Linked DNA regions of Salinarimonas sp.. Each later gene encodes a partner of the first gene's protein in a complex. Links are inferred from orthologs where the notes say so. Each region holds a gene or a part of one and is shown in the gene's direction. Other genes may lie near its edges.

What was found.
Region 2: the proteins of ABL310_RS00615 (region 1) and dnaN are in contact, whole or in part, in a solved structure (PDB 1OK7), measured with the Escherichia coli proteins. The link is inferred for Salinarimonas sp. from one-to-one orthologs.

Annotation. Positions count from the first base shown.
Region 1 is NZ_CP157794.1:140,044-143,263, reverse strand. What follows is about bases 1-2,910. They hold ABL310_RS00615 (DNA polymerase IV), read left to right. Parts: upstream 1-764; coding sequence 765-2,057; downstream 2,058-2,910. Other genes in these bases: clpX (ATP-dependent Clp protease ATP-binding subunit ClpX), read right to left, coding at 2,127-2,910; ABL310_RS00620 (DUF3572 family protein), read left to right, coding at 454-753; ABL310_RS00625 (response regulator), read right to left, coding at 1-342. In the rest of the region: more of clpX, read right to left, coding at 2,911-3,220. UniProt on the Escherichia coli protein: Poorly processive, error-prone DNA polymerase involved in translesion repair and untargeted mutagenesis. Copies undamaged DNA at stalled replication forks, which arise in vivo from mismatched or misaligned primer ends.
Region 2 is NZ_CP157794.1:678,971-682,251, forward strand. What follows is about bases 141-3,111. They hold dnaN (DNA polymerase III subunit beta), read left to right. Parts: upstream 141-1,052; coding sequence 1,053-2,171; downstream 2,172-3,111. Other genes in these bases: dnaA (chromosomal replication initiator protein DnaA), read left to right, coding at 141-898; recF (DNA replication/repair protein RecF), read left to right, coding at 2,224-3,111. Also shown: more of dnaA, read left to right, coding at 1-140; more of recF, read left to right, coding at 3,112-3,281. UniProt on the Escherichia coli protein: Confers DNA tethering and processivity to DNA polymerases and other proteins. Acts as a clamp, forming a ring around DNA (a reaction catalyzed by the clamp-loading complex) which diffuses in an ATP-independent manner freely and bidirectionally along dsDNA.

The DNA of each region.
Region 1 (3,220 bases):
CTCGAGGAACTTCGCCACCGAGATCGGCTTCGACAGGTAGGCCTCGCAGCCCCCCTCCCGGATGCGCTCCTCGTCGCCCTTCATGGCGAAGGCGGTCACGGCGACGACGGGGATCGCGCGCAGCTCCTCGTCCTCCTTCAGCCATTTGGTCACCTCGAGGCCGGAGACCTCGGGGAGCTGGATGTCCATCAGGATCAGGTCGGGGCGATGCGCGCGGGCGAGCTCCATCGCCTCGATGCCGCTCGCCGTCTTCAGCGTGGAGAAGCCGTGCGCCTCGAGAAGATCGTTGAAGAGCTTCATGTTGAGCTCGTTGTCCTCGACGATGAGCACGGTCTTGTTCATCCTGGACCCCTCGGACCGCGAACCGTCGGACATGCCCGCCGCTTGCGTTCGATCGATGCCCGCGTTCTACCCTATACCTATTGACGAATGGTCAAATTGGAAGTCGACGCCGTGAGAACCGAACGGAACTTAGCACGCCTGAGCAGAGCCGAGGCCGAGGAGATCGCCGGGGGCGCGCTCGGCGTGATCGCCGCCGACGAGGAGCGCCTCTGGCGCTTCCTCGATCTCACCGGGCTCGCGCCCGATTCGCTGCGCGCCGCGGCGGCGCGGCCCGGCTTCGCGGCGGCGGTGCTCGACCACGTCGCCGCCGACGAGGCGCTGCTGCTCGACGTCGCGCGTGCCCTCGACGTCCCGCCGGAACGGGTGGCGCGGGCCCAGGCGCTTCTGTCGCCGCAGGCCTTCGAGGAATAGGAGCGCGGGCCATGGGCGCCGAGGCTCCGAGCGCCGTCCTGTGCCGCGACTGCCTCGCCCTCGCCCCGGCGGCGACGGCAGGCCGGCCGCGATGCCGCGCCTGCGGCTCGCCGCGCACCGTGTCGCACGCGGAGCTCCTCGCGCTGTCGATGGCGCACATCGACTGCGACGCCTTCTTCGCGACGATCGAGAAACGCGACGATCCCGCGCTCGCCGACAAGCCGCTCATCATCGGTGGCGGGCGACGCGGCGTCGTCTCGACTTGCTGTTACATCGCCCGCACCTACGGGGTGCGCTCCGCCATGCCCATGTTCAAGGCGCTCGACGCCTGCCCGGATGCGGTGGTGATTCGCCCGAACATGGCGAAATACGCCGCCGTCGGGCGGGAGGTCCGCGCCCTGATGCGCGACCTCACGCCGCTGGTCGAGCCGCTGTCGATCGACGAGGCCTTCCTCGACCTCTCCGGCACGGAGCGGCTCCACGGGGCGCCGCCGGCGGCGACGCTGGCGCGCTTCGCGGCGCGCGTGGAGAAGGAGATCGGCATCACCGTCTCGGTCGGCCTCGCGCCGAACAAGTTCCTGGCCAAGATCGCCTCCGACCTCGACAAGCCCCGCGGCTTCGCCGTGATCGGCGCGGCCGAGGCGGCGTCCTTCCTGGCGGAGCGCTCCGTCGGGCTCCTGCCCGGGGTCGGGGCCGTGGCGCAGAAGCGGCTCGCCCAGGCCGGCATCACCCGGATCGGGCAGATCGCCCGCGCCGACCCGGCGCGCCTCGTCGCCGTCGCGGGCCGCGACGGGCTGCGGCTGCAGGCGCTCGCGAAGGGCCGCGACGATCGGAAGGTCGAGCCCGAACGCGAGACGAAGAGCGTCTCGGCCGAGACGACGTTCGAGACGGACATCGGAGCGCTGGAGGCTTTGGAGCCGATCCTCTGGCGCCTCTCCGAGAAGGTGGCGGCGCGGCTGGTCGCGGAGGGGCATGCGGCGCGCGCGGTGACGCTGAAGCTCAAGCAGGCCGACTTCAAGCTGCGCACGCGCACGGTCTCCGGGCTGCCGCCGACGCAGCTCGCGAGCCGGCTCTACGAGGCGGGGCGTCGGCTGCTCGTCGAGGAATGCGACGGCGCCGCCTTTCGGCTGATCGGCATCGGGGCGGGCGATCTCGACGATCCGGCGCTCGCCGACCGCGGCGACCTCGCAGACCCGAACGCACCGCGCGAGAAGAGCCGCGCGGAGGCCATCGCCGCCCTGCGCGCTCGCTTCGGCGACGCGGCCGTGCAGCGGGGAATCGTGCTGAGGGACAAGGATCGCTGACGGGGCCCGCCAACGAAAAGGGCGCCCGGCAGGGCGCCCTCTCGTGGTTCCGTAGCCGCGCGCGTCGCCTCAGGCGCTGGCGCTCTGCTCGCCGCGCTCGGCGTGGATGAGGAGAGGACCGGACTTGCCCTCGATCGTCTCGGGGCTGATCACCACCTGCTCCACCGATTCCATGCCCGGCAGGTCGTACATCGTGTCGAGCAGGATCGCCTCGAGGATCGAGCGCAGGCCGCGCGCGCCGGTCTTGCGCTCGATCGCCTTGCGGGCGACCATCTTGAGCGCCTCGTCCTGGAACGTGAGCGTCACGTTCTCCATGTCGAACAGGCGGGCGTACTGCTTCACCAGCGCGTTCTTCGGCTCCTTCAGGATCTTGACGAGCGCCTCCTCGTCGAGGTCCTCGAGGGTGGCGAGAACCGGCAGGCGGCCGACGAACTCGGGGATGAGGCCGAACTTCAGCAGGTCCTCGGGCTCCACCTCGCGGAAGATCTCGCCGGTGCGGCGGTCGTCCGGCGCGGCGACCTTGGCGCCGAAGCCGATGGAGGAGCCCTTGCCGCGCTGGGAGATGATCTTCTCCAGCCCCGCGAAGGCGCCGCCGCAGATGAACAGGATGTTCGTCGTGTCGACCTGCAGGAATTCCTGCTGGGGATGCTTGCGCCCGCCCTGCGGCGGCACGGAGGCGACGGTGCCCTCCATGATCTTGAGGAGCGCCTGCTGCACGCCCTCGCCCGACACGTCGCGGGTGATCGAGGGATTGTCCGACTTGCGGGAGATCTTGTCGATCTCGTCGATGTAGACGATGCCGCGCTGCGCCCGCTCGACGTTGTAGTCGGAGGCCTGCAGGAGCTTGAGAATGATGTTCTCGACGTCCTCGCCGACGTAGCCCGCCTCGGTGAGCGTGGTGGCGTCGGCCATGGTGAAGGGCACGTCGAGGATGCGGGCGAGCGTCTGGGCGAGCAGCGTCTTGCCCGAGCCGGTGGGCCCGATGAGCAGGATGTTCGACTTGTTCAGCTCGACGTCGGAATGTTTCGAGGCGTGCGCCAGGCGCTTGTAGTGGTTGTGCACCGCCACCGACAGGACCTTCTTCGCGTGGCCCTGGCCGATCACGTAGTCGTCGAGGACGGCGCGAATCTCCTTCGGCGTCGGCACGCCGTCGCGGGACTTGA
Region 2 (3,281 bases), 540 kb from region 1 along the record:
CGGCGTGGGGCTCGGCAAGACGCACCTGCTGCACGCGATCGGCCACGCCGCGCGCGCCCACGGCAAGCGCGTGATCTACCTCACCGCCGACCGGTTCATGTACGGCTTCGTCTCGGCCCTGAAGGCGCAGACCTCGCTCGCCTTCAAGGAGCGGCTGCGCGGGATCGACCTGCTGATCATCGACGACGTTCAGTTCATCCAGGGCCGCTCGATCCAGCAGGAATTCGGCCACACGCTGAACGCCCTCATCGACGCCGGCCGCCAGGTCGTCATCGCCGCGGACCGGCCGCCGGCGGATCTCGAGAGCCTCGACGAGCGCGCCCGCTCGCGCCTCGCCGGCGGGCTCGTGGTGGAGGTCGGCGCGCTCGACGAGGACCTGCGCCACTCGATCCTCACCGCCCGGATCTCGGCCGTGAAGGCCGCCCACCCGACCTTCGCCGTCGCGGCGGACGTCGTCGCCTACGTGGCCCGCCAGATCACGACGAACGGCCGCGACCTCGAAGGCGCCGTCAACCGGCTCCTCGCCCACGCGACGCTCACCGGCGCCGCCGTGACGCTGGAGACCGCCGAGACGGCCATCCGCGACCTCGTCAAGAACCGCGAGCCCAAGCGGGTGAAGATCGAGGAGATCCAGAAGCTCGTCGCTTCGCGCTACAACGTCTCGCGCTCGGACATCCTCTCCGAGCGGCGCACGGCCGCGGTGGTGCGTCCGCGCCAGATCGCGATGTATCTCTCCAAGACGCTGACCCTGCGCTCGCTGCCGGAGATCGGCCGGCGCTTCGGCGGGCGCGATCACACCACCGTGCTGCACGCGGTGCGCAAGATCGAGAAGTGCATCGGCGAGGATACCGGGCTCAACGAGGAGGTCGAGCTCCTCAAGCGCATGCTGCAGGAGTGAGGGCGGCGCGGACGCGCCCGCGCCCTTCTGTGCATTGCGACACGGCCGCCCTTGCCTTCGGCGCGCGGCTTCGCCAATCTGCGCTCCCTGCTTACTCGCGCCCGGCGTCGCCTCGGCGACGCCCGCGCCCACAATTTCGAGCACCGGGTTCGCCATGAAAGTCACCGTCGAGCGCGCCTCTCTCCTGAAGGCGCTGGGTCACGTCCACCGCGTCGTCGAGCGGCGCTCGACGATCCCGATCCTGTCGAACGTGCTCGTTCGCGCGGAAGCCGACGGGCTCGGCCTGAAGGCGACCGACCTCGACATGGAGGTCACCGAGACCGTCCGCGCCGACGTCGCGCAGCCGGGCTCCACCACGGTGCCCGCGCACGTCATCTACGACATCGTGCGCAAGCTGCCCGACGGCGCGCAGGTCTCGCTCGAGGCCACCGGCGAGACCGGGCAGATGGTGCTGCGCTCGGGCCGCTCGAAGTTCACCCTGCAGACCCTGCCGGAAACGGACTTCCCCGATCTCGCGGCGGGCGAGATGAGCGTCTCCTTCGCCATCGCCCCGGGCGACCTGCGCAAGCTCGTCGAGAAGACGCAGTTCGCGATCTCCACCGAGGAGACGCGCTACTACCTCAACGGCATCTACTTCCACACGATCGAGAGCGAGGGCGAGACCGTGCTGCGCGCGGTCGCGACCGACGGTCATCGCCTCGCCCGCGCCCAGATGGCCGCGCCCGACGGCGCGGCCGGGATGCCGGGCGTCATCGTGCCCCGCAAGGCCGTGGCGGAGATCCTCAAGCTCGTGGAGGAGGGCGGCGAGCAGATCCGCGTCGAGCTCTCGCCCGCGAAGGTCCGCGTCACCTTCGACTCGGTGATCCTCACGTCGAAGCTGATCGACGGCACCTTCCCCGACTATCAGCGCGTGATCCCGGCCGGAAACGACAAGGCGCTCGTCGTCGATCGCGACATGTTCGCCAAGGCGGTGGACCGCGTGTCGACCATCTCCTCCGAGCGCGGCCGCGCGGTGAAGCTCGCCATCGCCGACGGGCGGGTGACGCTGTCCGTCAACAACCCGGATTCCGGCTCGGCGACGGAGGAGATCGAGGTCGAGTACGAGGCCGATCCGCTCGATATCGGCTTCAACGCCCGCTATCTCCTCGACATCACCGGCCAGCTCGACGGCGACACGGCGCTCTTCAAGCTCGCCGATCCCGGCTCGCCGACCCTGATCCAGGACCGCGAGGGCGCGCCGGCGCTCTACGTCCTGATGCCGATGCGCGTGTGATCCGGGGGCGCGCGCGCCGGCCGCCAGGGTGCGCCGCCAGGGGCGCGATGCGATGACGGACGAGACCGGCCCGGGCCCGCGCGTGACGCGGCTCCTTCTCCAGGATTTCCGCTCCTACGCCGCGCTCGACCTCGCGCCGAGCGCGCCCGTCGTCGCGCTGGTGGGCGAGAACGGCGCCGGCAAGACCAACCTGATCGAGGCGATCTCGCTGTTCGCTCCCGGCCGCGGGCTGCGACGCGCCGAGTTCGCGGCGATGACCCGCCAGGGCGCGGCGGGCTTCACCGTGTCCCTGACGCTAGCGGGGGATTACGGCGAGCACCGGCTCGGCACCGGCACGGCGGCGGCCGCGGCGGAGGGGCGCTCGCGCGTGTGCCGCATCGACGGGGCGCCGGTCTCGTCCCCGGCCGCCTTCGGCGAGTACGTGCGCCTCGTCTGGCTCACGCCCGATCTCGACGCGCTCTTCAGGGGGCCCGCCGGCGACCGGCGGCGCTTCCTCGACCGGCTGGTGCTCGCCGTCGACGGCGAGCACGGCGCGCGGGTCTCGTCGCTGGAACGGGCGCTGCGCACTCGCAACCGCCTGCTCGAGGAGAACGGCGATGCGCTCTGGCTCGACGCCGTCGAGCGCGAGGCGGCGGAGCTCGGCGTCGCCGTCGCCGCCGCCCGGCGCGAGACGGTGGGGCGCCTCGACGGGCTCGTCGCCGAGACGCACGACCCCGCCTCGCCCTTCCCCTTCGCGCGGCTCGCCCTCGAGGGCGAGATCGACGACCTGATCGCCTCCCTCCCGGCCGTCGACGCCGAGGACCGCTACCGCGCGATCCTGCGCGAGAGCCGCGGGCGCGACCGCGCCGCGGGGCGCACCCTCGTCGGCCCGCAGGCGAGCGATCTCGCCGTGCGCCACGGGCCGAAGGACATCCCCGCCAACCTCGCCTCCACCGGCGAGCAGAAGGCGCTCCTCATCGGCCTCGTGCTCGCCCATGCGCGGCTCGTGACCAGCATGACCGGGCTCGCCCCCCTCGTCCTCCTCGACGAGGTCGCCGCCCATCTCGATCCGCGCCGGCGCGCCGCGCTCTACGCCGACCTCTTCGCGCTGGGCGGCCAGATCTGGCTCAC